Regions from separate parts of the Staphylococcus sp. IVB6214 genome, predicted to be linked through region 1. Evidence: riboswitches for the same ligand, from Rfam matches in the RefSeq annotation. Region 1 holds a riboswitch; each other region holds the start of a gene.
The links. Region 1 has a riboswitch for thiamine pyrophosphate ahead of thiO (glycine oxidase ThiO). Riboswitches for the same ligand answer to the same signal wherever they lie in the genome.

Region 1 (6,149 bases):
GATGCATCATTAATGGCACAAAACATTGCATTGACGGCAGAAGATATGGGTTATGGCATTGTTTATTTGGGTTCATTGCGCAATGATGTTGCACGTGTACGTGAAATTTTAGACTTACCTAAGCACACCTTCCCAATCTTCGGTATGGCGATTGGTGTACCGTCTGAGGATGAGAATGGAACACCGAAACCACGGTTACCGTTTGAACATGTCTTTCACGTTGATACGTATGACAATGATTGTGATGTGGCACGCCAACAATTGGCGGCGTACGATAAAATAGTATCTGATTATTATGCAGATAGAACAGGTGGTAAACGTACGGAGACGTGGTCAGAACAAGTAGCGAACTTCATGAGTAGTAAACAGCGTTTAGAGATGAAAGACTGGCTTCAAGATGCAGGATTTAATAAGAAATAGCATAAAAAATACCACGTACGATGTGCTGAGCTGACCCCATATAGTGGGAACTTTATAAAAACACTTTCGTTGAATTCAGTTAAAATGAATTTACGGAGGTGTTTTTTCTATGCGCAGAGTGGCGTATTCAGTTGAAACAAAGTTTAAAGCAGTGAAGATGAAAGCAGAAGGTTATACAACTAAAGAAATTATGTGTGAATTAAATATTAGAAATAGCACACAGGTAAAAACATGGTGGAGATGGTATAGAAAGGGTGAAACATATCGATTTAGTCAACAAGTAGGCAAACAATACTCCTATAATAAAGGATTAGTGGAACTTTCTGAACTGGAACAATTAAAGTTAAAGAATAGAAGAAATCAAGCCGAAATAGATATTTTAAAAAAGTACAAGGAATTGGAAAGGAAGTGGTACCTGAAGTAGTGATAGAATTAGTGGATGAGTTAAAGCACAGGCATCCTGTGAAGCTGATTTTGGAAGTGTTGAATGTCCCTAAATCAAATTACTACCGTTGGAAAAATAAGAAGAAAACGGAAGATACAACAGTTAAAAAGGTTAAGGAATTATGTGAAGATAATCATTACACGTACGGCTATCGCAAGATAACTGCTCTGATGAATCAGGCCTCTAAACAACCGATAAACCATAAACGTGTACAAAGAATTATGAGAGAAAATAATTTGAATTGTAGAGTTAGAATTAAGAAATCTAAACGTCGAGGGAAGGCATATTATCTTACAAGCAATAAACTGAATGGTAACTTTAGAGCAAATCAACCTCTACAAGTACTGACTACTGATATTACGTATCTTCCCTTTGGTAATTCAATGTTGTATTTATCTTCAATCATCGATTTATATAACGGTGAAATTGTGGCTTATAAGATTAGCGATACACAAGATCAAAGTTTGGTAAATGACACCTTAAACCAAATTGATATTCCAGAAGGATGTCTACTTCATAGCGATCAAGGAAGCGTCTATACATCGCATGCTTACTACCAATTATGCGAAGAAAAGGGCATTATCAGAAGTATGTCTCGCAAAGGTACACCTGCTGATAACGCCCCGATAGAATGTTTCCATTCCTCGCTAAAGTGTGAAACATTTTATCTTAACAATGAGTTAAATAACTCTAATTTCATTGTAAAGGATATTGTCGAAAAGTACATTGAAAACTATAATAATAATCGAATTCAACAAAAATTAGGCTACTTATCCCCTGTGCAATACAGAAAATTAGCAGCCTAATTCAAGTGTTTTTATGTGAGTCCCATATTAAGGGTGCAGTGCCGTGCTGTACGTGGTATTTTTTGATTAATGACTTGTTGTCAGTTCATCATATTGATTGTCATTAAAGACATCTTCATCAAGTTGTTTTGTGAGCTTAGCAGTACCTGTTCCGGCTAACATTGAATCATTCACGTTCAATGCAGTACGTCCCATATCAATTAATGGTTCTACGGAGATAAGGACGCCGGCAAGACCAACTGGTAAGTTCAGTGCTGAAAGGACGAGAATAGATGCAAATGTTGCACCACCGCCGACACCGGCAACACCGAATGAACTAATAATAACAACGATAATAAGCGTTGCGATGAATTGTAGGTCGATTTCAACACCTGCAACGGGTGCCACCATAATTGCCAACATGGCAGGGTAGATACCCGCACAACCATTTTGACCGATAGACAGACCGAAAGAGCCTGAGAAGTTGGCGATGGCTTGTGGGACACCTAAACGATTCGTTTGCGTTCGAATGTTAAGTGGCAATGCACCTGCGCTTGAACGTGATGTGAAGGCGAACATCATTACTTCTGTCGTCTTTTTCACGTATTGGATTGGGTTGACACCTAGTACTAATAAGATTAATAAATGGATGATATACATTGTGAGCAATGCTGCATAAGATGCGATGACAAATTTGCCAAGTGTCCAAATCGCTGCAAAGTCACTTGTCGCTAATGTGTTTAACATAATGGCTAAGATACCATAAGGTGTTAAGCGCAATACGAATGTCACAACAGCCATAATCAATGAATATACTGCATCAATACCACGTTTTAATACATGGCCATTTTCAGGTTGTTTGCGTGCAACGCGCAAATAAGCAAAGCCTAAAAATGCTGCAAAGATAACGACAGCAATTGTTGATGTCGCACGTGCCCCTGTAAAGTCTAAGAATGGGTTCGCAGGGAGTAGTTCTAGAATTTGTGCTGGCAATGTTGTTGCTGTTAAATCTTTCGCTGTTTGTGTAATTTCTGAACTACGTGCGTTTTCGGCTTGACCGAGATCAATCGTTGATGCATCGAGACCGAATAGCATCGCATAAGCGATACCAACGATGGCTGAGATGGCAACGGTACCGATTAAAAACATGAAAATGTAGCCGCCCATTTTGGCGAACTTCTCACCGAGATCAATCTTCGTAAATGCCGCAATAATTGAAATGAAAACGAGCGGAATGACGATCATTTTCAAGAGGGAGATATAGCCATTCCCAATGATACCGATCCATTCTGTTGTTTGTGTTGTAATTTTGCTATCTGCACCGTAAAGGAGCTGTACAATGATTCCCAGTATGATACCAAGGCCAAGTGCCACAAAGACACGTGTAGGGAATTTGACGTGTTTCTTCGCCATGACCCATAGGCCGATAAGGAACCCAGCAAAAATTAATAGGTTAAGTATAATTAGAAATATAGACATTTAGATGCTTCCTTTAATTCCGACTTGTATTATAAGAATAAGTGCAAGTCTCCTTAAAATCAACCCCTACATACAAATTTTCTTATTTTATAGGCGAAAAAGGTCTTAATTGCTGGGCTGCATTAGATTTTCCATCAACTAATTGCGCCATAAGTTGACCGACAATGGGAGAGAGTAGAATGCCGTTTCGATAATGTCCGGTTGAGACATATAGATTGTTATGAAGAGCGCCCATAATCGGAACACCGTCTGGCGTAATCGGTCGAATACCAGTCCAAGTCTTAATGACACGATGTTCTCGCAGATTAGGTATCATAGCTTGACTTTCGGCATCTAACCATTGAAGATTTTCAGCTTTATTTTGTGTGCTCCAATTATCGAGTTCTGATGTAGCACCGATGAGAAAGCGATTGGGTTTCTTTGGGACGATATAACAACCATTCATATTGAAAATGGTTTCTTTCAGTTGTGAATAAGATGATTCGATTAACTTTACATCGCCTTTGACAGGGTGTGTCGGAAGATTGATCCCGAGTTGATGCAACAATGTACCACTCCAAGCACCAGCAGCAATGACTAATTCGTCTGCATAGAATGTTCCTTTAGAAGTGGTTACTTGATAATGCGATGCATGTTGCGCAATCTGTAACACTTCTGTCTGCAAGTGAAGGTCAATATGCGAAAGTTTTGAGACGGATTGTAGTAATGCCTGTGTATATAAGTTAGCATTGATTTGGCCGTCGTCATGTATTTTGAATGCTGCACAAGCTTCGACGTCACAGTGGGGGAAGCGTGCGCGTAATTGATTGTGTGATAACTCATAAATTTCATGGTCTTGCTGCGAGAGAAATTCAAATTGCTTTTTAACTGCTGGGACATGTTGTGCGGTAGTTGCTACCTTAATCAGTCCATATGTTTGCAGTTCAATATCGATATGTGTTTCCTTTAAGAGTTGTTGTGCAGTATCCTGCATCATTGCACGGCTTGCCATTGCAAGATGATATAAAGGTGTATCTTCAAAAAACTCATTCTGTGCGCCTAACATTCCACCTGCCGCATAAGATGCATTCATGCGGGGTGTTGAGCGATCGATGATATGTATGCGACGACCTCGTGCGTTGAGTTGACGTGCAATGGATAATCCCATCACGCCACCACCAATAATAATCGTTTGTAACATAAAAAAACCTCCTGCATGTGAGGGTGCAGGAAGTTGACATGTATGATTGAAATTGAGTCATCTGTGATGCATGCTTTAACGCTGCATGGCTATCATGAAGCACATGACATGTAATTGCTTCCCTTCGATGGCATTAACCATATCAGGTTCAAAGAGTTAAGAGTCCGTCTTTCTCAGCTCACTTCGAGCACCCCTAGCATGTTATTTAATTGTAAAACAAGTCATTTACTCAAATAAAAGTTGTGTTTTAACCGCCGAATAATCGTTGGAGAAAACCTTTTTTCTCATTGCGTTCAATTGTGTGTGCTAATGCTTTTTGTCCTTCTATTTGTGATTCAATATGTTTTTGTGTTGTGCTGAGTTGTTCAGTTTGTTGTTTTTGTGCTTCAGTGAGTGATTCCATAGATGCACTGTTCGATTTAAGCTGTGCTTCTAACTTGTTATGTAACTCAGTCAATGCCTCTTGTTGTTTGTGAACTTGCGTCACCATTTGTCCAAGTATTTGACGCTCTTCACGCATTTGATTGATTTCGTTGTGTAATTCTTTGAATAGATTAGAAAGTTGTTGGTCAGCAGGAAGTTGTTGTGTATCTTCCTTCACAATCACTTGTAAAAAGTCTTTTTCTTTTTCGAGTTCTTCAAATGCGAGTTCGTAACTGTTTGTTTGTCCAACACGTTCTGCGATTTCTTGAAAGAGTTCGATATCTTCTTCTTTAAAATCTGTCGCTTCACGTCCACGATATTCCGTTTTATCTAAGTGATAACCACGTTCTTCGAGATGCTGAACAATTTTTCGGACTTGCTTTTCGCTTAAGCCAGATTTTTGTGCGAATTCTTTTGTTAGCATATAATCGGATCCTTTCTCCTACAATTTAGACAGCTGTCAGTGTTCGTTCAGTGAGCCGTCAGTCTTACCTCTACTTCATTGTAGCGACTTTACGGATTGATTTCAAGGGCTTATGCATTCGGTTCTTTACGCAAATCCATCTTGACGAGTAACGGATAAATAACTTTGCGTGGCAGTCTATTCGCAAAGACATATTTGAGAATATAACAAGACTTGATACTTGCACCGTAGATGTCTTTCGTTAAAGGAATGTTCGCCTTAATATATAAGTCTAATGGTACAGGCTTTCCGTTTCGGTCGAGTGAAGGTTGTATATATGAAATCTTTGTCTGCTTTTCAAAGCCTTGTTGTGTTAAGAAACGTCTGCGAAATGCAATATCGTCTGCCGTTTTAGAATCGACATCCGGTGACTCGAACGTTGACTCGAACATAAAGAAGTTGACATCACGACCATGTAATTGTTGTGCCAGTGCATTGATGTGGACTTCAGTTTGATGGAGTGTCTCTTCAAGATAAGCTTCATGATGTGTGCCTTGTTCGGCAAGTAAGTAGATAATGAATCCTGCATTTGTCGTTGCTTCATAATGCGCAGTTGCAAAGCTGACAACACGGTCATCTTCAATGCCGACTAAAAAAACATAATCGTTTTTCGTCTTTTCTGTCTTGAGTGATTGGACGAAAACCGACTCGTCTTCAGTGACAAGTGCATCTAATCTCCCTAAGTAAAAGTCTAGTGCAGGTTGATACCATTGATCTTGCGTTGATTTGATTTGAATAAAATCCATCGTCTATCACCTCTTTTTAATGGCTCTAGTATAGCATAATGACAAATCGGTACTCCACGTAAAAAACACTCAAGCAAGATATGTTGCTTGAGTGTTAGATGTTTCTATATTATTCAATATCGCCCTTATGTTCAGATGGGTGATGTTTAAAGTCATGTGTGTCGTATGAACTATTTGTTTGCGATACTTCGCTGTGATTGCCAGATTC
Region 2 (6,149 bases), 440 kb from region 1:
AGTAAATAAAATGTTAAGGTTTTGTAAATTCGATTGTCGGCTGACGTAATATGTGATATTTTCAAATATAGGTAAAAAATCTGAATGAAAACAAGTGGCTTTTAGTCATTTGAATAAATAAACGGCAACTTGGTAACGATCATCACAATGAGAGTGATTGCCCGACTTGCTGAACGGAGGATTTAACATGATTAAGAAAAAAAAGGATAAGTTCATGGAGCGATTGGAAGATATGATCTTCAACCTAGATCGAGCGGCAGTAGAGTTCGGGAAGATGGACTTTAAGACGCACCTTGATTTAAGAACTTATGCTGAAAATATTAAGACGTATGAATCGCACGGTGATGATTTGATGCATCAAGTAATTACAGACTTGAACCAAACATTTATTACACCAATCGAACGTGAGGATATCATGGCACTATGTAATGCGATTGATGATGTGTTAGATGCGATGGAAGAAACGTCTGCCATGTTTGAAATGTACTCTATCGAATATTCAGATGAATACATGTTAGAATTTGTAGAAAATATCCAAAAAGCCATTGGTGAGATGAAGTTAGCCATTGGATTATTAACTGAAAAGAAATTATCACACATGCGTGTACATTCTATTAATATTAAAGAATATGAAACGAATTGTGATGGTATTTTGCGTCAATCAATTAAACATATCTTCAATAGTGAGATAGATCCGATTACTTTGGTCAAAATCAAAGATATCTATGAGAGCTTGGAGAATATTGCTGACCGTTGTCAAACAGTCGCAAACAACTTTGAAACAATTATCATGAAAAATAGCTAAGGAGTCCTCACTTATGGAGTATTTGATATTTGTAACGATTGCGATCGTTATATTTTCGTTGGTTTTTGACTTTATCAATGGATTTCATGACACAGCGAATGCAGTTGCTACGGCTGTTTCAACACGTGCATTGTCACCACGACACGCGATCTTTTTAGCGGCGATTATGAACTTTATCGGTGCGTTGACTTTCACAGGTGTTGCGTCAACGATTACGAAAGAGATTGTCAATCCATTCCATCTTGATAATGGATTAGTTGTCGTACTTGCGGCCATTTTAGCAGCGATTATCTGGAACTTAGTCACTTGGTACTACGGTATTCCGAGTTCATCATCACATGCATTAATTGGTGCGATAGCCGGTGCAGCCATTGCATCAGCCGGCTCAATTAGTGTCTTACATTTACAAGGTTTTACTAAAATTGTCCTTGTATTAATTCTGTCACCTTTAATTGCGTTTGCTGTCGGTTTTACAATGTATTCAATTGTGAAGATTGTTTTTAAAAATGCGAATCTCGCACGTACAAATCGTAACTTCCGTGTTTTTCAAATTTTTACAGCAGCATTGCAATCATTCTCACACGGTACAAATGATGCACAGAAATCAATGGGTATCATTACAATGGCGTTAATCGTTGCGGGCATGCAAACAAGTGTTGAACCTGCATTATGGGTAAAAGTATCCTGTGCGGCGGCAATGGGTCTTGGTACAGCAGTCGGTGGTTGGAAAATCATCAAAACAGTGGGGGGTAATATTATGAAAATCCGTCCAGCAAATGGTGCAGCAGCTGACTTATCATCTGCTTTAACGATCTTCGTTGCATCATCATTGCACTTCCCACTTTCTACAACACATGTGGTATCATCTTCTATCCTAGGTGTAGGTTCTGCCAACCGTATTAAAGGTGTGCATTGGAATACTGCAAAACGTATGATCGTAACATGGTTTATTACATTACCAATATCTGCTTTACTTGCAGCGTTAATTTATATTGTTTTAAATTTATTTTTCTAATACAAAAGGATTGCGTACACAAAGCGTGTACGCAATCCTTTTTGCTTTAGTTATGAGTTGTATTAATGAATATAGTTGTAGCTACTTGTTAATGAACCTGGAATTGTACGGTATCCTACTTGTCCTGGTGAAGTATTGTAGTTCATCTCTGATACTAAAATACTACCGTCTGGGTTGACACGTTCAACATATGCAACATGCCCCATAGGACCTTCTGTCGTCTGCATAATGGCACCTACTTGTGGCGCATTGTTGACAGTGTATCCGTCAGAAGATGCAGCACTTGCCCAGTTGCTTGCGTTCCACCAATATGTACTAATCGGTTGACCTGTTTCAGAACGACGATTGAATACATGCCATGTACATTGTCCCCAAGTGTAAAGATTACTTTGGTTCACAGAGGGTGTTTGTGTTTGTGTACTTGTTTGTACTGTTTGAACACCATTACCTCCTGCAGCAGCTGTATTGACATTTGATGTTGATACAGCGCCAGATTGTCCTGGAATTTGTAATGTCTGATTAGGGTGGATAAGATAACTGCTCATCCCATTAGCGTTCATTAAGTCTTGAACGGTAACGCCGTATTGTGCTGCGATGATATCTAATGATTCACCTGCAACCACTTTGTGACCGTTGCCTGAAGTTTGAGTCGTCGTTACATTGTATGATGTTGTATTTTGTGTTTGAGCATTAGACTGTGCTGTCTCATTGCTCGCACTACCACCAATTGTCAATGTTTGACCAGGGAAAATCATGTTGTTAGAAAGACCATTTGCTTGTTTAATGGCATCTACTGTTGTGCCGTATTGTTCGGCAACTGTCCATAAAGAGTCACCTGACTGTACGGCGTGTTGTGTTGATGCTTGTGCATCTTGATGAGTAAGCACTGCGGCAGCCCCAGAAGTCACTGTCAGTGCGAATGCGAATTTTTTCAAAGTGTTGCCTCCTTATGTATTAAAACTTTATCGTTGATTGTTTCGAAATGTTATCTTTTACATAATATCAAAGATTATTTTAAATTTGTGGAATGTTACGAATCTGTAATGAATTTAACATGTTGTACTCAATGTGATTTAGGGTAAAGTACTGTGAGATGTGACATACGTATGTTAAAGTAAATGTTACAATCAACAAGAAAGATGAAATATAAAGGAGATTTTTATGAGTTCAAGTACAGAACAACAGTCATCAGACTATAAACGATATGGACAAGTATGGTTATTCTTTATGTATTATTGGTTAATATTTGGTATTTCGGTATATTTTGGTCAGTATTTACCAGCGGAATGGCGTCAACCAATGTCTATCGGGTTAGCGATGCTCATTCTTATTACGATGGTCGTGCAACGTGCGCGTTTTAGTGGTCCAATCATTTCACATATTTACACTATCGTTGCAGGATTATTATCTTATGCAACATTCATGTATTCATTTGCAAATCTAGGTGCACACACCTTTTTCATGATTGTGTTATTAGCAATTACAGGGTTTGTCGTGTTTGGTGTCGTTGGCTTTTTTGTTATTCGTGACGCATCAAGTATGGGGAAATATTTATTTGTGACACTTATCGCGCTAATCTGTATGAGTATTGTTGGCTGGTTTGTTCATATCCCTATGCTTTATACAGTTATTTCAGTTGTTGGGTTAGGTCTGTTCTTACTTTACACGTTATATGATTTTAACCGATTGAAGCGGGGTGCCTTTGCGCCAAGAGAGATGGGGTTTAATTTATTTCTAAACTTATTCCGCATCATTCGCCACGCATTAAACTTAGCCCAAAAAGTAAAAAGATCATAAAGATTTGATTCGATGGTCAGTTTTTAATATGATGATACTAGAGAACAATTAAATGGTTAAATATCCACTGGAAGTGCCATATGAACCGTTGGCTGAGATTGAAACGTATTTCAAAATTCCTGAACCTGATCCAGTTAGTACTGGCGTAGGAAAGTGGTTTTGCTTACGTATAAAATGTGAAGCTACTTTTCTGCAGTGTGTAGAAGAGTAGCTTTTTATTTTTATCTCAAGTGGTGTTTGGAAAGGGGGGTTACATGATTATTGCAGTGACACCTTATGAATTGTTAACTGAGCAACATATTCAACGTCTGAATTTGATAGAGCCACATATTGACGGTGTCCTTTTGCGAACACCGATGAGACAACAGCGTCTCATTGAATGGCTCCATGTTCTGTTGCGAGAAGGATTCCCTAAGTCAAAGGTCATTATACATACAGACATTACATTAGCAAAGGATATGGGAATTCAACGTTTACATTTCAGAGAAGGTGATGAACAGGCGTTTGACTTGAAATCCACACACCCTTCATACAGTGTAAGCATGTCTGTGCATTGTGTTGAATCAATTATCAAGGCACACAATCATCGATTAGATTTCGGTCTATTTGGACATATTTTCCCTTCAGCATCAAAAGAGGGAACACCACCGCGTACAAGTACAGAGGTGTGTGCAGCGTTATCAGAGCATTTACCGCTCATTGCGATTGGGGGTATTGATCAGAACACTGTCATGCGTGTTGACCCAAAGTTCATCGGTATTGCATGTATTCGCAGTGTCTTTGATACACCGATAAAAGTATTTGATGAGATGGTACAAAAATGGAGAATGAATAAGGAGGAATGACATGATTGAGATACAAGTAAATGGGGAGCGTCAGCAATTTCAGTCAGATACAACGATTCAAGATGTATTGAATCATTTTGGAATTGAAGCAAAACGAATGGCGGTTGAGCATAATGAAACAGTTGTGAAGCGTTCAGAATGGGCATCTACCTATTTGCGCCCTGATGATCGATTAGAGTTATTAGAATTTGTAGGAGGCGGATAATATGTTTAACATTGGAGATTTAACATTTCATTCAAGATTATTTTTGGGAACAGGAAAGTTTGATAATGAGCAAGTTCAAAGTGCAGCGATTGCAGCATCTGAAACAGAAGTATTAACATTTGCCGTACGACGCATGCACTTATACGATCGTGATTTACCGAATCCACTTGCGAATGTAGATTTAGAACAGTTTGTAACTTTCCCAAATACAGCAGGAGCCAAAACTGCGGAAGAAGCAGTACGTATTGCTGAATTGGCACATGAAGCAGGTGTGTGCGATATGATCAAAGTAGAAGTAATCGGTGATGATGACACACTATTACCTGATCCTTTTGAAACGTATAAAGCATGTGAAATCTTATTGGAAAAGGGATACACTGTGTGTCCTTACATTTCGGATGATGTTGTTTTAGCGCAGCGTTTAGAAGCACTCGGAGTTCATGCAATTATGCCACTTGCGTCACCCATTGGTACAGGAAGAGGCATTAGTAATCCGCTAAATTTACGTTATATTATTGAAAAAAGTAAAGTACCAGTAATTGTTGATGCAGGTATCGGCTCAGCAAAAGATTGTGCTGAAGCAATGGAGCTCGGTGCAGATGCAATTTTGCTGAACTCTGCAGTTTCACGTGCAAAAGATCCTGTCAAAATGGCCGAAGCGATGAAGAAGGGTATCGAAGCAGGGCGTTTAAGTTATGAAGCAGGACGTATTCCAATCAAATATAATGCCGTACAATCCAGTCCATCAGAAGGACTTGGCTTTTTGTAATGGAACGCTATGATAGACAGATAAAATATGCACATTTTGGTCAGCAAGGGCAACAAAAACTTCGAAACCTTCGCGTGATTGTTATGGGTGTTGGTGCATTAGGAGTGGTGTTGCAGAACAACTCGTACGAAGCGGTGTGGGGCATATCACACTTGTCGACAAAGATATTGTGACTATGTCTAATCTGCATCGTCAAAGTTGTTATGTGACGGCTGATGCAGAGTCAATGCTACCTAAGGTCATTGCTTTACAACAGCATCTCATAGCTATTAATCCTGATGTGAAAATAACGACATATAATGAAGAAGTGACAGCGCAAAATATTATAAACATACTCGAACAGGTCAAACCAGACATAGTCTTAGATGGTATGGATACATTTGAAATGCGTTTTTTGTTGAATGAAGCAACACGGAAGTTACAGATTCCTTATATTTATGGTGCGGTTGTAGGAAGTCAAGTCAGTGTTCTACCTATTCACGGTGAAGGGCCTTGTTTGCATTGTATTTTACCAGAAGTACCGAAAACAATGGAACGCTGTGAAATCAACGGTGTGTTACCTCCTGCTGTTCATATGGCTTGTAGCTTAATTGTTGCAGAAGTGTTTCGCTATCTGATGCACGGTCATTTTACGAGCAAGATGACAACGATAGATATACACACACTAAAGATGAGAACGGTTGATGTTACTGCATTGAAAGAATCTGAATGTA
Region 3 (6,149 bases), 750 kb from region 1:
TGTTTTGCGGCAGTTCTTTTGGCTACATCTCGAATTAAAACTTTCATCAAACCATCCGAAACTTTTTTCCCAATCAATTGGCTTCCTTGCATACCAGCCGCCATAACAATACGATCTTTCATGTCATCACTCATTCTGTTCACTTGCTTATGATCTAAACCATACAATTTGTTGATATCTTCAATAATATCTTTCATCAACTTCATATCTACACCAAAGTCAAATCCTGGAATCGGTACAATTGTTGCCCCTGACGATAACATCGCTTTCTTTTTGACGATGTTTTCTGCTTGTTTACGGCGTTCTGCCACCTCTTCCTGATTGTTTGGTAAAATATTTTTATTCTCGATTTTTTCAATCTTTAATACTTTATTTCCAACTACTTCTGTGATTTTATTTGTAAATTTCATCGTTCATCCACCTTTCTCGTATAAGACGTTATCTTATACCCTTTTCTCCATCATTTAATCCATCAATGTGACAAAAACGACTTTTAAATATTTAGATGGTTTGTAGTGTGGATGTGTTTTGAAGTCTTTTGGCAATCCCATTACTTCATCAATTTGGTAATTGATACCCTTATCAGAAAGTGTTTTTTTGATCATATTCTTGAAAGCTTTTAATGTATACATACTGTGGTTCGTACTTAAAACAAGCGTACCGTGTTCTTTTAATATCGGTAATGCTCCCTCAATCAACTTGTCATAATCTTTCATGACCGAGAATGTTTTCTTTTTATTTCTCGCAAAACTTGGGGGATCAATCACAATCGTGTCATACGACAACTGATGACGTTCTGCATATTTGAAATAATCAAATGTATCCATTACATATAGTGATTGTGTCTTCGGATCGATTCCATTCAATCCAAAGTTTTCTTCTGTCATTGGACGTGAACGATTTGCTAAATCAACGCTTGTCGTTTGTTCTGCTTGTCCAGCTGCTATAACCGAAAATGCACCTGTATAACTGAACAAATTCAACACTTGTCGTTCTGCACTGTAATAATCACGAATCTTTTTACGTACTTCTTTCTGATCTAAGAAAATACCGGTCATTGGGCCATCATCAAGATGCACATTGTAGAAAGTAAAGTTTTCCTCGATAATAATTGGAAATTCAGGTGCCTCACCTATCACAAAACCACCTTGAATATCCGCATCTTTAAAACGTGTTTTTTCATAAATAGATGTGTATTCAAATACTTGTGTCATGGCAGAGATGATGTCATCACGAAATGCATAGATGCCTTGTGAGTACCACTGAATCAACAGGTGTCCATTATAATGATCAATTGTTAAACCACCGACACCATCTCCTTCTCCGTTGAATAAACGAAAAGCATTCGTCCCATCAATGTGATAATAATATTCACGTTCTTGTTTTGCCGCTTCAAATAACCGTTCAAAAAACTGTTGATTGATCTCTTCATCCGCATTATATGATAACACCCATCCGAGTCCTTTATGCTGATGACCGACATAACCTGTTGCGATATACATACCTTTGTCCGTTTTCAAATGGAACAGATCACCACTTTTCAGTGCGCTCTGTTGATAGATATCTTCTTCTTCAATCAACGGATAGCCATTGAAATATTTCGCTTCTTTCCCACTATTTAAAATTGCTGTTTTCATTTTATCAGCCTTTCCTTGATTAGTTCTTTTCTATCTTAACACGGGAGTCTGACAGAAATCGATTTTGGCGTCGTTTCCTCGTATGCCTTATAAACAAAAAGAGCGAGAGACAATGCTCTCACTCTCAATATTCCTATTCTTTTATAGCTGGTTGACGTAATTGTAGTACAAATGCAACGATAGCTGGGATAAGCATCAGTACAAGGATTGGCGTAATAAATATCGACAATAATAAACCATGAAAGAGAATTACAACATACTCTGTCATCAACTTAAAGAACAGAATGCTGATCATAAAGAGTTGAATATAGTAATGCTTTCCTCTTAGCATGAATGTAATCGTCGTTACGATATAGGCGATCGCAATAAACAATAAGAGTAATAAACTAATCCATTCATAGACATACTGTGTTTGCGATAATTGCCAATCTCCAGAAGCGAACAATGCATTACGATTGTTAAATTCTAGTAGTATGAAGAACAATAGAATGACACCACATGCTATATTCACATGTGCACGTTTAAACCATTTTGGACGTTTGCGTAAAAATGATGGAATATCATCTTCTTCTAACTTCGCCCAACCAAACCAGTTTTCTTTGATGTAATCACGTTTTTTACGTAACTTTTCAATATTAATACTGCGTCGTGTACGATGTGTAATATCCTGTGTCAATTCAGATGTACGGTTCTGTATATCCTTAAACTGCACTTTAGATTGGTCGCTGTATTGATACTTTTTACTTCTTAAATACTGACTAGCAGCTTCATCCAATTGTTCATGAAAAACAGGTAATGAACGACGTAAAAATAAGAAGTTCCAGATTGCCATCTGACCGAGTAACCACAACACTACGAAAAATGTATTGATACTCAATACATCGATCGGTGCTACTTCACGTGCTTCAAGTCTTGAATATAAGGCTAATTGTGTAAATAAATAACTCATTCCATATCCAAAAATTAGCCATAGATAATGTTGTTTACGATGTAACGGATTCAGTTCATCTTTAAACGTAATATAACCAATATGCATTAAAAATGGAATAACAAAAATAAACGCCAAAATTCCGTATACTTGTGACATAAAAATCAGTGTAAGCACAAAGAAAATGATACCGATTAATAAAAAGAACATCGAGATATCATAGTCAAATCGTGTTGTGTTGGTTAATACACGTGCAATCACAATCAGCAGAACGCCGAATGCTAAAATGATAAGTCCACTAATGAGTGGGAAGTCTCCGATGTACTTACTCATCACACGGATAATCTCATTAAAAAACGCCATGATAAAATCCCATACATTGTGGATTTGTGGCACATGGTGTTTGCCTGATTTGAGTTGTTCAATGAGCGGAATATTGATAAAAATAACGATACTCAACAATATCGCAACCGCACCTATAATATAGGAATAGATCACTTCGGTGTACTTGTTAAAAAAGGACATCCTCTCACCTCACAATTATTATATATGAACAATTGTCTTATGTCTTGATAATTGATTAATTTCAGTCTCTAGTATGAAAGATTTAACACCCAAAGACAATACATTCCATCATATGTGTTATGTTTAGCCCTTTCCAATATTTTATATCATCTTTATAAATATTTTTCCAAATGATGTTTAAGAAAATATAGAATGGATATAGAAGAGTAACAACATAAATGAAGGAGTGTTTTATGATGTCAGAAAAAGATCTAAAACAAGCTGCAGAGCAAGCAAAAGAAAAAGAAGAAACATTAAAAGATAAAGCGCAAGAAGCAAAAGATGGTATCGATAAAACAAAAGACGATATCCAAAGCACTTTAGATTAATCAGCAAAATCATGTCAAGAGGCGATTCGTCTCTTGACTTTTTAATGTAAGACATGTACATTGTGTATATCAATTAAATACGCACGCACTAGGGGTGTGAGAACTGAGATGAGGAATATCCTCAAACCCTTTGTACCTGATCTAGGTGATACTAGCGGAGGAAAGTGTACGACGTTTCGTTTATACGTAATATTTGCGGCAATAAATAGCACGCTTATTTTGAGTTGCTTACATAATATAAACATTAGCGCTTTGTTCATATATCGACGCACATCCCTATTTCCAGGATGTGCGTCTTTTATTATTAGGAGGTTCTTTACCATGAAAAAAGGCTTAACATTGTCAGACATACTTGTGACAGTTTTAGTTTCTGTCATCTTCGGTGTGGTGTATAACATTTGGTGGGTTGTTACAAAGACTATCCAACCACTCGGTTTACAAATCGATCAACTTTTATACGGCATGTGGTTTGCAGCAGCGGTTGTTGCATATCTCATCATTCCTAAAATGGGGATTGCTTTACTTGCTGAATTTGCAGCGGGTGCAGGTGAGACAATTATGATGGGACGTTTCGATATTCCAACGATTATCTATGCACTTTTACAAGGACTTGCGTGTGAACTCGTATTCGCCTTATTCCGTTATCGTTCTCGTGCATTTATGGTCGCTGTTTTAGCAGGTCTTGCTGCTGCACTTATCAGCTTACCAATCGATTGGTACTATGGTTACTTAGGCGAAGTCGCACAGTGGAATCTGATCTTGTATATCGTTTTCCGCATGATCAGTGGTGCTGTTCTAGCGGGTGCCTTCCCATATTATCTCGTCAAAGCACTCGATCAGACCGGTGTCACGAAATTATTCAGACCTGCGTCAAAAGACGATTATGATTCACTATAAGGAGAGAACTGACATTGCTTAAAGCAAAAAATTTACGCTTAAAGTATCCAAGTACTGACCATAAAATATTTGATGGTCTTGATATTGAAATAAAGGATAAAGAAAAAGTACTTTTACTCGGACCATCAGGGTCTGGTAAAAGTACACTGTTAAACGTCTTAAGTGGCATCGTCCCTGATCTCATTGATCTTCCAATGAAATATGATGACTTAGAAGTTGCGCATCATGCCGGTGTCATCTTTCAAGATCCTGATTCACAGTTCTGTATGCCTCAAGTGAATGAAGAACTCGCATTTATATTAGAAAATCAACAAGTACCACAAGACGAGATGGATCGTCGCATTCAAGATGCACTTAGCAAAGTTCAGCTCGATGTAAATCCTAAACAAGCAATCAACAAACTAAGCGGTGGAATGAAACAAAAATTAGCAATTGCAGGTACCTTACTCATGGAAGCTGATACGTTATTTTTAGATGAACCTACCGCGATGCTCGACATTGAAGCAACGCAGAATTTGTGGGACTTACTCAAAGATTTATGGACAGATCAAACGGCACTCATTGTCGAACATAAAGTAGCACATGTATGGGATTATGTTGACCGTGTTGTTCTTATGAATCATGAAGGTCAAATCATACAACAAGGATCTCCAGATATGATATTAGCCAATTATGAAGAGACATTGACAGAATATGGCGTTTGGCACCCGAATGCATGGGCGTCCGCTCCACTTCCAAAACAAGCACATGATATGTCATCACAAAAATTTCTTTTTACTTATCGAGAAGGTGCCATACAGAGAGGTCGACGTACACTTTACCAAGTGCCTGATCTAACAATAGCACCAGGGCAATGGATAACGATTACAGGAAAAAATGGTGCTGGCAAAACTACATTGTTTGAGTCGATGATGCAACTCATCCCCTACCAAGGAACAATGCAATGGAATAATCAAAAACTCAAAAAGGTACGTGATGCTGCGAGTTATATGTACTTGGTATATCAAAATCCTGAACTACAATTTATTCAAAATAGCGTATACGATGAAATCTTTGTGAACTACGACTATATGGATTCACAATGTGCTGGTGAACAAACGACAGCTATGTTGGAGTTGCTCGATCTAGCACATGTATCTAAACAACACCCTTTTGAACTTTCGATGGGTCAGAAAAGACGTTTAAGTGTTGCGACGGCATTAAGTACGAATGCTGATGTCATTTTACTTGATGAACCAACATTCGGCTTAGACAGCCATAATACATTTAAACTTATTACGTTATTCCAAGAACGCATTGCAAAAGGGCAAACGATTGTCATGATTACCCATGATTCTCACATTATTGAACGCTATCCATCACGTCATTTTGAAGTTTTAGACGGTGTATTGTACGAAGTGGAGGTGCCAACAAATGATTGAATCGTGGAAAACACGTCGAACGTTTATGGATCAAGTGAATATCGTGACGAAGCTCTTTCTAGCAGTCGCACTCTTCTTCTTTATCATCTTCATTCATAATTTTGATATGATGTTGTATTTGGCGCTTTTCATGCTTGTATTTTTACTCTGTGTAGCAGGAACCAAATGGAAAGTTGTTGCATCATTTGTAACGATGGCAACTTTCTTCGCACTCACATCTTCATTATTTATGATTTTTTATGGGAATGGTACACGTGTTTTATTAGAATTTGGTTTTGTAAAAATTAGTGTTGAAAGCCTTGTAAGAGGTTTACACCTTTCCTTAAGAACGATTGTTATTAGTTACTTCGGTTTATCGATTGCATTCACATCG
Region 4 (6,149 bases), 490 kb from region 1:
TCTCATGCGATTATTCCTGACCGCATTGTAGCAGGTACATTGATGATTGCAGCAGCGATTACACGTGGTGATGTATTTGTGAAAGGTGCAATTAAAGAGCATATGACAAGTCTTGTATATAAACTTGAAGAAATGGGTGTGGAACTTGAATACCGTGAAGATGGTATTCGTGTTACAGCACCTGAACAACTTAAACCTGTCGACGTGAAAACATTACCGCATCCAGGCTTCCCAACGGATATGCAATCACAAATGATGGCACTTTTATTAACAGCTGAAGGCCATAAAATCTTGACAGAAACTGTATTTGAGAATCGTTTTATGCATGTAGCTGAATTTAAACGCATGAATGCTAATATTTCGGTTGAAGGTCGCAATGCAAAGATTCAAGGTAAAAGTCAATTACAAGGAGCTCAAGTAAAAGCAACAGACTTACGTGCAGCAGCAGCGTTAATATTAGCAGGTCTTGTCGCTGAAGGTGAAACGACAGTTACAGAGTTAAAGCATCTTGATCGTGGTTATGTAGATTTCCACGGCAAGTTAAAAGCACTCGGCGCAGACATCGAACGTATCAATGATTAAAAAGTTTTATTTTGCGATTGTGAACCAGTCCACTAGCATGAAATTAATCGTGTTTGTGATTGTCAGTGTCGTACTATTTTATGTCGGTCTTATGATTGGTTTATGGATGAATCATGACCATATTTTCAAAGTGTTGAATCCTAACTTTTTTAGGTATTTTAGCGAGACTTTAGGAGGATCATAGTAGATGGAAACTATTTTTGATTATAATGAAATTAAAAAAATTATTCCGCATCGTCAGCCATTTTTGTTGATTGACAAGATTGTAGAATACGAAGAAGGTCAGCGTTGTGTCGGCATTAAACAAGTATCAGGCAATGAGCCCTTTTTTCAAGGACATTTTCCTGATTATGCTGTGATGCCAGGTGTATTAATTACAGAAGCCCTTGCACAAACAGGTGCGGTTGCGATGTTGAACAGTGAAGAAAACAGAGGGAAAATCGCACTATTCGCAGGAATTGATAAATGTCGTTTTAAAAGACAAGTTGTTCCCGGGGATACATTGAGATTAGAGGTTGAAATCACAAAAATAAAGGGACCTATCGGTAAAGGGACAGCCAAAGCAACGGTAGATGGTCAACTTGCATGTAGCTGTGAACTTACATTTGCCTTACAGTCACCAGAATAAAACAAGAACGCCAGGAGTATAGAACATACTTACTGGCGTTCATCTTTAAGGCGAGGTTTTGATTGCATTTTTCGATTGAAAGCTTTGATCAGCGCTTCTCCTTCTAATCCTTCATCAACAAGTTGTTCTAATAAGCTCTCCGCATACACTTGACGCAATGTATAAATGTGACATTCAAAAATAACGGAAATTTTATCTTTGAGTTGTGTAATGTGCTTAATCGTTGCATCAAAGAGTGCAGGATCGTTAGATGGACGTGTAATGACCACACGAATGTTGAGAAGTTGATTATCTTCCATATAGGCTGTCATCTGTTCTTTGTGAATATCTGAAATGACAATTTCAAGTAGCCATCCTGTTCCACGATCTTCTTTATTAATAATGACCCCATCAATCAGTTCGTACTCAGTTACACTGCTGTTATCAGATACAATTTGAAAGCGTACGGCTTTGAATGTCTTCATGTTGCCACCATCCCCTTATTTTTTTAAATTTTACGTTTTTTGAATTTATCACCTTTATTATAACTCAAATAATCAACGAGTTCGTTATGAGATTGAAAATGTTTAAATATTACGCATCTTATATGACTGATATTTGATAGAACTCAAATTGCATTTTGAAGTACTTCTATACTATCATACTTTCAGGAGGTGATAAGTATTAATCAAATTAAAGCAATCGGCACTGTCTCAAAAGCACCTAAGTACTATGAAAAACCAGGAAGTTATTTTGTGACCTTTTTTCTTGCGGTAGAACGCAATTACAAAGGGAAGGATAACCATCCCATCTTTGATTACTTAAATTGTAAAGCATTTGGCCCTGTTGCGATACAAATTGATCAAGAAGTGAATCAAGGAGATCTACTATCTATTGAAGGTTATCTTACAACACGTCGTTATCAATTTAACGATGAAAAACGTTTTTCAACAGAAATTGTCGTTGAATCTGTTGAAATATTAGAAGTCCCACCCCTTATCGAATCCAACGACCACACACTTGTTTAGCTATTTAGTACCCACCCATACCCTAACAAAATGTATCCACCACATACTCTCTATTTATATACTACTTTCTTTCATTAATTCCCTAACCTTAATGACTTTTGTCAGTTTTTAAATCGTACGTTTTCTTAATATTTCATAGGCGGGTTGCACAATGCGGAAGGCGTGGACCCGTCTTATACATACTATAACCTGTCATTCATTACAGTGTCGTCAGGGTATTCATTTGAAAAAAGACATTGAGTTTGCTAAATTTAAGTAAATTGAACATTGATGACTACTAGGGGCGCAAACTCGCTGAGATGAATGAAAATTCAAACCCTTTGAACCTGATTTGGATGATGCCAACGTAGGGAAGTAGATAATGATGTATCAAGGTGAGAAAGCATCATCTTAGTTACCTCTATGTAGTCTATATGTATATTAGTGAGACATGGAGGTAATCAAATGATTCAGAAACCTAAAATTGCATTAACTATTGCAGGGACAGATCCATCTGGGGGAGCAGGTGCAATGGCAGACTTAAAGTCTTTTCATGCATGCGGTGTTTATGGAATGAGTGCTATCACGAGTATCGTGGCACAAAATTCTCTAGGTGTGCAACACATTCATAACCTTGAACCTGCATGGTTAGAAGAACAACTCGCAAGTGTATTTAACGATGAACCACCACATGCCCTGAAGACAGGGATGATTCCAACACCTGACATGATGATGATTATTGAACGTTATTTAAAGAACTTTGACATACCATATGTTATTGATCCTGTCATGGTTGCTAAAAGTGGTGATTCATTGATGGCAGAGCAAGTTCGAAAGCAATTAAAAACAACATTGCTACCATACGCAGATGTTGCAACGCCAAATATTCCAGAAGCTGAAGAGATTACAGGCTTTCAATTGGATACAATGGAAAAGATTCATCGAGCAGGTGAATTCTTTATTAAAGAGATAGGATCTAAAGGCGTTGTCATTAAAGGGGGTCATTTGGCAGGTGATGCAACAGATCATCTTTTTACAAGAGAGGGACACTTTGTTTTTGAAGGTGAACGTTATCCAACTGAACATACACATGGTACAGGTTGTACATTCTCAGCAGTTATTACTGCAGAGTTGGCGAAAGGACGATCTGTTTATGATGCAGTTGCAAAGGCAAAAGCGTTTATTGCTTTAGCGATTAAACATACTCCAGAAATAGGACAGGGCAGAGGTCCGGTTAATCACTTTGCTTATCAATCACAGAAGGGATGGGACTAATGAGCGATTATTTAACCGAAGTACGCAAAGAAAGTCCACTAGTTATATGTTATACCAATGATGTTGTTAAAAACTTTACTGCAAATGGCCTACTTAGTCTAGGTGCGAGTCCAGCTATGAGTGAAGCACCTGAAGAAGCGGCAGACTTTTTTAAAGTTGCACAAGCGTTACTCATCAATATCGGTACACTAACACAACAAAGCGGTGAAGATATGTTGCGCATTGCTAAAGAAGCAAACCGCCAAGGCGTACCAATTGTTTTCGATCCCGTGGCAGTCGGTGCTTCTCAATTCAGAAGAAACTTTTGCAAACGCTTTTTAGAAGAAATTCAAGTGACAGTCATAAAAGGAAATGCTTCTGAAATTTTAGCACTTGTGGATGAAACAGCCACGATGAAAGGGACAGACAGTACGCTTGATCAACTGCCTGTTGAAGCGGCAAAACAAGCACATCATCAATATGATGCAGCTATCGTAATGACTGGTGAAACAGATGTGATCGTACAAGACGATCGAGCAATCGCTTTAGGCAATGGGACGCCGTTATTAGCAAAAGTCACTGGGACAGGTTGTTTACTAGGTGCTGTTGTCGCAAGTTTTTTATTGAAAGATACACAGCCTTCATTGGAGAAGTTAGCTGAAGCGGTATCATACTATACCATTTCAGCAGAACGCGCAGAAGTAAAAGCAGGTGCTGATTTGCCAGGGACTTTTTCAGTCGCATTTTTAGATGCATTGAGTCAAACTGCGACAGTCGCTTTTCAACAAGAGATAAAGAAGAGAGAAGTGAAGAATGATGAGATTTGATCGTAAGCAATTACGAGTTTATTTTATTGCAGGGACGCAAGATGTAAAAAAGGGAAGTCTTGATCGTATTCTTGAAGATGCTTTAAAAGCAGGTATAACGATGTTTCAGTTTCGTGAAAAAGGTCCCTCTGCATTAACAGGAGAAGCAAAAAAACAAAAAGCATTAGAACTTCAGAAGTTATGTCGGACGTATCAAGTTCCTTTTATTGTCAATGATGATGTTGCACTTGCTTTAGAAATAGATGCTGATGGTATACATGTCGGGCAAGACGATGCAGAAGTTCAAAGCTTTTATACACAAGCAGAAGATAAAATTATCGGTCTAAGTGTGAGTAACTTTGAAGAGTATGATCAGTCAGATTTGACACATGTCGATTACATTGGTGTAGGTCCTGTATATCGAACGCAATCGAAGAGCGATGCCAAACAAGCCGGTGGTATCGAAATGATTCGTCGTATGCGTCGTTATGATGAAGAGATTCCCATTGTCGCAATCGGTGGTATTACAGAAGAAAATGTTGCGTCTATTATTAATAATGGAGCAGATGGTATTGCCACTATTTCTTCAATTACACAGAGTGACAATATTGAAAAATCTGTGTCGTGCTACTTACAATATTTTAAATAAATTGCCTTAAATTATGAGAAATGTTTCCACCTGAATACGTTATATGATAAAATGACACTTATGTGAATAATAGTATAGAGGTGGAAAAATGAAGAATAAAGCGTTACTAGCCATGCTTTTTGGTATCACACTTTTTTTAGCTGGTTGTGATTATAGTAAGCCTGAGAACCGAGATGGTTTCTTTTACAATACATTCGTACAACCAATGGATAGCTTAATTCATTGGTTAGGCCATGAACTAGATAATAACTATGGTCTTGCGATTATCATTATCGTATTAGTTGTACGTATCGTATTATTACCATTGATGTTATCAAACTATAAAAACATGCATATGATGCGTGAAAAAATGAAAGTTGCAAAACCTGACATTACAGCAGTACAAGAAAAAGTTAAACGTGCACGTACACAAGAAGACAAACTTGCAGCTAACCAAGAAATGATGACAGTGTACAAAAAATATGGTATGAATCCAATGTCTAGTATGATTGGTTGTTTACCATTACTAATCCAAATGCCAATCATCATGGGTCTATATTTCGTATTAAGATACCCAACAGGTGGCGGTATTACGAAATACTCTGATTTCATGTGGTTCCAACTAGATAAACCAGATATTTGGATTACGCTAATCGCGGGTATTCTATACTTTTTACAAGCGTACGTATCTTTATCAAATATGCCTGCTGAACAAAAACAAATGGGCTATATGATGATGATTATCTCACCAATTATGATCATCTGGATTTCATACACATCAGCTGCCGCATTAGGTTTATACTGGTCTGTATCGGCTGCATTCCTTGTTGTTCAAACATATTTTGCGAATGTCGTTTATAGTAAAAAAGCAAAAGAAGAAGTAGCACCATTGATTAAAAAGATGGAAGCTGAGAAAAACCAAAACAACAAGACAGGTAAAAATACACAAGTTGTATCGAAGAAGAAGAAAAAGAAATAACGGTACCACGTAAACACCCGTTTCAGATAGCTTTTATAAGGCTACTGAAACGGGTGTTTTTATTTTTATCGTTCAGTGGTATCCCATTCATCAAAGAATTGATCAAGAAACTGTTCGAGAAACAGATGACGTTGTGCTGCTATTTCTCGTGCTTCAGGTGTATTCATAAGCGTTTTTAGTAGTAGTAGTAACTTTTCGTAAAAATGTTTGATGGCAGAAGGTGACAACTGCTCGAGGTGTACATTTTGATTGTTGAGTTCTTGCTGCGTTGCTTCGCCTGTCCACA

Region 2: it holds a riboswitch for thiamine pyrophosphate, as region 1 does, so the genes downstream of both, MUA51_RS01935 (thiamine phosphate synthase) here and thiO (glycine oxidase ThiO) in region 1, are expected to answer to the same signal.
Region 3: it holds a riboswitch for thiamine pyrophosphate, as region 1 does, so the genes downstream of both, MUA51_RS03375 (ECF transporter S component) here and thiO (glycine oxidase ThiO) in region 1, are expected to answer to the same signal.
Region 4: it holds a riboswitch for thiamine pyrophosphate, as region 1 does, so the genes downstream of both, thiD (bifunctional hydroxymethylpyrimidine kinase/phosphomethylpyrimidine kinase) here and thiO (glycine oxidase ThiO) in region 1, are expected to answer to the same signal.

The regions. Positions count from the first base shown of each region.
Region 1 covers NZ_CP094723.1:2,143,721-2,149,869, reverse strand. Annotated here, with positions in the region: gene nfsA (oxygen-insensitive NADPH nitroreductase) at 1-420, shown strand, start outside; one part of gene MUA51_RS10575 (IS3 family transposase) at 530-800, shown strand; one part of gene MUA51_RS10575 (IS3 family transposase) at 800-1,671, shown strand; gene MUA51_RS10570 (L-cystine transporter) at 1,738-3,129, opposite strand; gene thiO (glycine oxidase ThiO) at 3,212-4,309, opposite strand; TPP riboswitch at 4,412-4,514, opposite strand; gene MUA51_RS10560 (DNA-binding protein) at 4,557-5,156, opposite strand; gene MUA51_RS10555 (hypothetical protein) at 5,267-5,941, opposite strand; gene MUA51_RS10550 (general stress protein) at 6,051-6,149, opposite strand, start outside.
Region 2 covers NZ_CP094723.1:397,400-403,548, forward strand. Annotated here, with positions in the region: gene MUA51_RS01915 (DUF47 domain-containing protein) at 188-805, shown strand; gene MUA51_RS01920 (inorganic phosphate transporter) at 819-1,820, shown strand; gene MUA51_RS01925 (LysM peptidoglycan-binding domain-containing protein) at 1,883-2,755, opposite strand; gene MUA51_RS01930 (Bax inhibitor-1/YccA family protein) at 2,982-3,617, shown strand; TPP riboswitch at 3,677-3,786, shown strand; gene MUA51_RS01935 (thiamine phosphate synthase) at 3,872-4,462, shown strand; gene thiS (sulfur carrier protein ThiS) at 4,464-4,667, shown strand; gene MUA51_RS01945 (thiazole synthase) at 4,669-5,436, shown strand; partial or broken gene MUA51_RS01950 (ThiF family adenylyltransferase) at 5,436-6,149, shown strand, end outside.
Region 3 covers NZ_CP094723.1:700,734-706,882, reverse strand. Annotated here, with positions in the region: gene MUA51_RS03395 (DUF697 domain-containing protein) at 1-410, opposite strand, end outside; gene MUA51_RS03390 (class I SAM-dependent rRNA methyltransferase) at 465-1,637, opposite strand; gene auxA (lipoteichoic acid stability factor AuxA) at 1,771-3,090, opposite strand; gene graF (glycopeptide resistance-associated protein GraF) at 3,327-3,458, shown strand; TPP riboswitch at 3,539-3,638, shown strand; gene MUA51_RS03375 (ECF transporter S component) at 3,780-4,355, shown strand; gene MUA51_RS03370 (ABC transporter ATP-binding protein) at 4,370-5,776, shown strand; gene MUA51_RS03365 (energy-coupling factor transporter transmembrane component T family protein) at 5,769-6,149, shown strand, end outside.
Region 4 covers NZ_CP094723.1:1,654,371-1,660,519, reverse strand. Annotated here, with positions in the region: gene murA (UDP-N-acetylglucosamine 1-carboxyvinyltransferase) at 1-582, shown strand, start outside; gene fabZ (3-hydroxyacyl-ACP dehydratase FabZ) at 770-1,210, shown strand; gene MUA51_RS08165 (YwpF-like family protein) at 1,240-1,674, opposite strand; gene MUA51_RS08160 (single-stranded DNA-binding protein) at 1,864-2,217, shown strand; TPP riboswitch at 2,487-2,587, shown strand; gene thiD (bifunctional hydroxymethylpyrimidine kinase/phosphomethylpyrimidine kinase) at 2,665-3,471, shown strand; gene thiM (hydroxyethylthiazole kinase) at 3,471-4,277, shown strand; gene thiE (thiamine phosphate synthase) at 4,267-4,905, shown strand; gene yidC (membrane protein insertase YidC) at 4,994-5,863, shown strand; gene MUA51_RS08135 (HD domain-containing protein) at 5,929-6,149, opposite strand, start outside.